One region of the Planomicrobium sp. MB-3u-38 genome, then DNA from elsewhere that is predicted to be linked to it. Evidence: a T-box and tRNA genes for the amino acid it is inferred to sense, from the RefSeq annotation. Region 1 holds a T-box; the other holds one or more tRNA genes.

Region 1 (3,429 bases):
ATACACCAGTCGCGGATGTTCTCCATCCAGTGCAGATACGTTTTCTCAAAACGTTCCGGCACGAAATTGACGCCATTTTCGTCTTTCTGCAGATCCACCGATTTTTGCGCCAGCGGCTTCATGTCAACGAACCATTGTGTCGACAGGTAAGGCTCTACTACTGCCCCGCTGCGTTCCGAATGCCCTACCGAATGCAGATGCTCTTCAATCTTGAATAAAACATCCATCTCCTGCAGGTCTTTAACGATCTGCTTCCGGCATTCGAAACGGTCCATACCTTCGTATTTGCCGGCATTTTCATTCATCGTGCCGTCTTCGTGCATGATCAATACGCGTTCGAGGTTATGGCGGTTGCCGATTTCAAAGTCATTCGGGTCATGAGCTGGCGTAATTTTCACAGCGCCGCTTCCGAATTCCATGTCGACATAATCATCTGCTACAATTTCCATTTCACGTCCGATGATCGGAAGCGTCACAGTTTTGCCGATCAAGTGCTTATAGCGCTCATCTTTCGGGTGAACCGCAACCGCTGTATCGCCGAGCATCGTCTCCGGACGCGTCGTTGCGATTTCGATGTGGCCGCTGCCGTCTGTCAACGGGTAACGCATATGATAGAACGCGCCTTGCACATCTTTGTAGATAACTTCAATATCCGAAATCGCGGTTTTCGTCGCAGGATCCCAGTTGATGATGTATTTACCGCGGTAGATCAATTTTTTCTCGTATAGCTTAACAAATACTTCACGAACCGCTTTCGACAAGCCTTCATCCATTGTAAAGCGCTCACGTGAGTAATCGAGTCCAAGGCCCAGTTTCGACCATTGCTGACGGATATGCCCTGCGTACTCCTCTTTCCATTTCCATGATTCTTCAAGGAAAGCTGCGCGTCCAAGGTCATAGCGAGACTTGCCTTCTTCCTTCAGCTTGCCTTCAACTTTCGCCTGTGTCGCGATGCCGGCGTGGTCCATGCCCGGCAGCCATAGCGCGTCGTATCCCTGCATACGCTTCATGCGCGTCAGGATATCCTGCAGCGTCGTATCCCAGGCGTGGCCCAGGTGCAGCTTGCCTGTCACGTTCGGCGGCGGAATCACGATGGTGTACGGCGTCTTGCCGCTTTCGGGTTTAGCTTCAAAATACTTGTTGTCGATCCACCAATCATAACGCCCTTTTTCAATCGATTGCGGATCGTACTTGGTCGACATCTGTTCTGTCATAGAGATTCCTCCTCGTCTAGTCGCTGCGGATTTTATTCGCATAGCGCTTGGTTTTGATGGGTTGAAGCATCTTCTTGAGCTTAAAAAAGGGTACAAAAAAACTCCTGTCGTCTCTACTTAAAGGACGAAGGAGTTTTCGCGGTACCACCTTTATACACAGGCTGAAAAAAGCCTGGCTCTCAAGTTCGATAACGGATTCGCATCCGGGTTCCGCTACTCGTGTTCACGGAATCTGCTCGGAGGTGACATTCAAATGCTGGTCCATGAAAACCTCTCACCACTCGGTTCCCTCTCTGAAATGCACGCACATTCTACTATCCTCTTCAATGCATCAGTATCTGATTAAATCCATTGTACTCAATTTCCTGTTTTAGCGTCAAGTTTTTTCAGCACAAACGCCACTGCAGGCGCCGCAAGCAATAAAATAAAGAACAGGCGGAACAGATGGAAACTCGTGATGAGCGCCACATCCGCGCCGGCAGCGAGCGCCGTAATCCCCATTTCGGCCATGCCGCCCGGCGCCGCACTCAGGAAGAAATCGAGGAACAGGTATTCTGGAAGAAGTGCCGCTAATATATAGGCAATAAAAACGGTAAACGCGATCAGGAGCATATTATTGACCACAATCGCCAACGCCAGCCGCATGCTCATATTTTCGCGCAGCTTCTCCATCTGGAGACCGAGATGTGCGCCGACGAGCAGCTGTGCCAGAATTGTAAGAAGGGGCGGCATCTCGATAAGCGTGCTGCCGGTGAAGGACTGGACGATAGCCATGACCAGGACAGGTGCCAGCAATTCCTTCGCCGGGAATGAAAACTTCTTCATAAATAGATAGATTAAAATACCAAGTATGATGGCAGCCAGAAATGCCATCGGTGAAAACGAGAAGTCGTTTGCCTGGGTAGTCGCTGATGCCGTCTCCCTTCCGACAAGAAATGTTGTCAGCAATGGCACAATCGTTACAACGAGGAATATCCGGAACGTCTGCATTACCGATACGACGGTGACATTGGCATTTTTGACTTCTTCCGAAATCAGCACCATCTGAGACAAGCCGCCCGGCATCGAGCCAAGCAAACTCGTCTGCAGCGATTCGTTGGCCATTTTGCTGAACAGGAGTCCGAATAGCAATGCCGCGATGATAACCGACACTGTCATAAACAGCATATACGGCAGATCCACCCACATCAGCAGCACCGACTCACGCGTAAACGACGCGCCGATCATGACGCCGAGGAGGATAAGGCCGATTGTCCGCAATATTCGCGGCCAGTAAAACTCCATTTCCGTAAACTGCCGGAGCAGTAAAAGTGCCAGCATCGGCCCAAGAAGCCACGGCAAGAACATGCCGACCTGCTGGAATATAAAGCCGGCCGCAATCGCGACCAGCGCTGTACGCAATAATTTCAAAACTTACTCTACCTTCTTTCGCAAAATAACCTGTCTTTCTATCCTAACAGATAAATTGCGGGCCGTGAAAACTTCTATGAGCGGTTTTGGGAGTTCTATGATCACTTTTTGGGGTTCTATGATCACTCAGGAGATTCTATGATCACTTATTCGATTCTATAATCATTCAAATGATTCTATAATCACTTTTTAGGGTTCTATGATCACTCGCTATTTTTCTTCCCCCTATTCACTAAGAAAGTTCAGCCAGATCCACCGGCTGCTCCCTCCTCTCCGCATTTTCGGACGAAGCCCTGTAATCAGCCCTTTCCTTACATGGAAGAAACCGATTACAAGCTTTTCACAGGCGAAAAGCGAAAGTGCAAAGGACATTTGACAGGAGGCTAAACCGTTGATTGCGGTAAAACTCTATTTGTTTGCAGTATAACTGGCTTTGTTTGCGGTATATAGCTTGTTGTTTGCAAAATAGCCCCCGTTGTTTGCGATATAACTCTCTTTGTTTGCAGTATAAGCTAATTCCCCTAAAACTTACGAAAAAAACAGCCGGATAACTTACTCCGGCTGTCTCTCTTTATTTATTAGCGTGCCAGTTTAGCGAAGACGGTGTGGAATGCTTCCACTGTCTTGGCGATATGCTCTTCGGTATGAGCTGTCGACAGGAACATGCCTTCGAACTGGGACGGCGGCAGGAAGATGCCTTCTTCCGCCATCAATTTATAGTAATCCGCGAACAGGTCCAGATCGGACGTTTTCGCTGAGTCGAAATCGACCACTTCTTCGTTCGTGAAGAAGAAACCGATCATCG
Region 2 (3,429 bases), on a different contig from region 1:
CGCCTGAAGATGATACATATATTTCAGAAGAAAAACAGAAAGAAATTCTGCAGAAATACGACCCTGAATCCAATACACGTGATTTATCAGGCATTATGAAACATGTTGTCTTCTACGGGCTATTGGCTTTTGCGCTGTTTCAGTTATATACGGCGATTTTCGGCCAATACACAGCTTATATCCAGCGTTCAGTCCACTTAGGATTCGCGCTTTCCTTGATCTTCATCCTGTTTCCTGCACGGAAACGCAAAGGGGTCCGCCATAAAGTTTCGTGGTATGATTACGTTCTTGCCTTATTGTCCCTTGGAGTCGGTGCATATTGGCCGATCATGTATGAAGACTTGGTATTCCGTATCGGACGGGTTACGGAACTCGATTTCATCGTTGGGGTCCTGGCTGTCCTGCTGGTGCTTGAGGCTACACGAAGAGCCGTAGGTATGCCAATTACTATTATTTCGGGGTTATTCCTGACATATGCCTTTTTCGGTCCTTATTTCCCTGGATTCCTGCGGCACAGAGGCCAGGACCTGGAGTCCTTGATCCAATTGATGTTCTATACGACAGATGGAATTCTTGGAACGCCGATCGGTGTTTCCGCTACATTCATATTCACGTTCCTGCTATTCGGCTCATTCCTGGTCAAAACAGGAGTAGGCCAGTACTTCAATGACCTGGCTGTATCTTTTGCCGGTAATTTAACCGGTGGACCCGCAAAAGTGGCCATCTTCTCCAGTGCTTTGCAAGGGACGATTTCAGGAAGCTCCGTAGCCAACGTTGTAACTTCCGGTTCTTATACAATTCCCATGATGAAAAAATTGGGGTATAAAAAGGAATTTGCAGGCGGGGTTGAAGCGGCAGCTTCGACAGGCGGACAATTGATGCCGCCGATTATGGGGGCTGCAGCCTTCCTGATGGTTGAGTTTATCGGAGGCGTAACATATTGGGAAATTGCCAAAGCGGCAGCGATTCCCGCGCTTCTTTATTTCACTGGTGTCTGGATCATGACCCATTTCGAAGCGAAACGAATCGGCTTGAAAGGCTTATCAAAAGAAGAGATGCCGGATCGCAAAGAAGTTTTGAAGAAAATCTATTTGCTGACACCGATCTTTGCCATCATCATTTTCCTGTTGATCGGTATTCCGACAATGCAAGCTGCATTATGGGGTATTGTTTTAACAATTGTCGTCAGTGCTTTTGATAAAGAGACACGTTTGAATTTCAAAGATATGATACATGCCCTGGTCGATGGGGCCCGGACGGCGCTGGCTGTAGCAGCTGCTACGGCGGCGGCTGGTATTATTGTCGGGGTTGTTGTTAAGACTGGCCTCGGATTAAGTCTTGCCAATGGTCTTGTTTCAGCTTCAGGCGGTAACGTCCTGTTGACGTTATTCTTCACGATGCTTGCCGCAATTGTACTGGGGATGGGTTCACCGACCACGGCCAACTATGTTATTACATCCACAATTGCAGCTCCGGCAATCATCACATTGCTGATGCTTGAATATCCGGAAGGCGCAACGACACCATTAGTGGTAGCTTTATCTGCCCACTTGTTCGTATTCTATTTCGGCATTATCGCCGACATCACCCCACCGGTAGCATTAGCGGCATTTGCCGCATCCGGCATATCAGGGGGAGAACCGATCCGGACGGGATTTGTGGCAGCCAAGCTGGCAATTGCCGCGTTCATCATTCCATATATGTTCGTTCTGTCTCCATCCCTGTTGATGATCGATACGACCTGGCCGGAACTGATATGGGTGCTTATCACCGCCATCACTGGCATGATCGCTATCGGTGCTGGCTTGATCGGATACTGGTACCGCAAACTATATTGGTTTGAACGGATCATTATATTTGCAACAGGTCTCGCTTTGATTTATCCGGAAGGATTATCAGACACAATCGGAGCAGTCATTTTTGTTATCATGTTCGCTATCCAATGGCTTGCACGCGATAAAAAAGAACCAAAAACAACTGAAGCATAAACTAACCCCCGTAAAGCTCTGAATGAACAGAGCCTTACGGGGGGTTTCACTTTGCTAATAAGATTTATCGCTAGAGTATTGACATTTTATGAGATGGCGATATAATTAAAAATGTCCTTGAAATTGCGATTCCTTAGCTCAGCTGGGAGAGCGCTACCTTGACAGGGTAGAGGTCGCTGGTTCGAGCCCAGTAGGAATCATTGGGTGCCAAACCCGCAGCAGGTTTTAGGAACAGAATCTGCTTGAAAAAGCCGTCACCTTCGGGTGGCGGCTTTTTATTTTATTATCTAAAAATAGTTTTTGCTGTATTGAAACTTCATGCATTTATTGTCCACTGCCGCGGAATCCACTGTCGATGGCTTCCTGTTCTGAACAGAACCATTCTTCAGGATTTGTCTGTTCATAAGAGGAACTGCCAGGCATATGATAGATTTTAGCGCCTTTACTATTAATATTCCCTTTTATTTCACATTCCCGTGCATCCTGTCCAGTATCCGTTTTCTCGTTTTCGAAAACTGCATCGCTGTCAAAGCCACGATCCGTTGCATAATTTTCATATTCCCAGATGCCAATTTCCTGTTCTTTAGCCATTTGTTCAGCTTCTTTAAATTCTTCAAGATAGCGTGTATTCGGCGGGAATACATAAGCTACACGGGCATGGCCAGTTTCGAGAAGCTGTTGCTGGACACTTTCGCCGTCGACATACAAATAAGCGAGCAGACGGCCATAATCATCCAGGCGGTCACCCACATCGAATTCAATGCTGACCTCCCCTGATTCGATCAGCCGGCGGTTTTCTTGAGTCGCTTCTGTGCCAAGAGGCTGTTCACCTAACCGGGGGTGATTGGTTTCAGGTGTATCAATAAGTAAATAACGCACCGTGGTTTCTTTTCCTTCATACATTATCCGGATAGTGTCACCGTCAATAACGGAAACGACTTCAACAGGCATCCGGCTGCTGCTTCCACCAGTATCGATGGAATCGGTCAGCCCGCAGCCGGCCATTACCAGAATGGACAGCAAAACAATCAGTTTTTTCATATTGGCATCGCCTCTTTCGTTAACTCATTATATTTTGAACCGGCAAGGCTTTCAATCAAAAGAACATCTTTCCTTTATGTAATCATTATAGGGAGGAAGCATCTTACATTGGCCAAAGCAAAACGCCTTTCTCAATTGAATATTGAAAAAGGCGTTTTTATGTAGGCTTGTGACGGGATGCGTTAGACACTGACAATTATATTTACGACTCCATTTCCTGGTTATGCTGCCCATAGTAAAGAAAAGCTTCCTCATCGACATTTTCAAGTTTTTCCTTATTTAAGCCGATTTCCAATTCACCGCTGAATACAGGTTCCCACCAATTTGTGTTTTCATTCATCGTTAACTTCCTCCTTTAGAAGATTACTGGTTTAATTGTTTGACTATTCCATACCCTTAA

Evidence for each region. The T-box of region 1 lies ahead of CXF70_RS13480 (valine--tRNA ligase). A T-box ahead of a tRNA ligase gene usually reads a tRNA of that ligase, here a tRNA-Val.
Region 2: it encodes a tRNA-Val, which carries the amino acid that the T-box ahead of CXF70_RS13480 (valine--tRNA ligase) is inferred to sense. The anticodon was not compared.

The regions. Positions count from the first base shown of each region.
Region 1 covers NZ_PJBO01000063.1:7,441-10,869, forward strand. The annotation lists gene CXF70_RS13480 (valine--tRNA ligase) at 1-1,214, opposite strand, end outside; T-box leader at 1,332-1,550, opposite strand; gene CXF70_RS13485 (AbrB family transcriptional regulator) at 1,572-2,624, opposite strand; gene hemL (glutamate-1-semialdehyde 2,1-aminomutase) at 3,203-3,429, opposite strand, start outside.
Region 2 covers NZ_PJBO01000004.1:16,574-20,002, forward strand. The annotation lists gene CXF70_RS02845 (TRAP transporter permease) at 1-1,988, shown strand, start outside; tRNA gene CXF70_RS02850 (tRNA-Val) at 2,116-2,188, shown strand; gene CXF70_RS02855 (thermonuclease family protein) at 2,313-3,029, opposite strand; gene CXF70_RS18305 (hypothetical protein) at 3,232-3,369, opposite strand.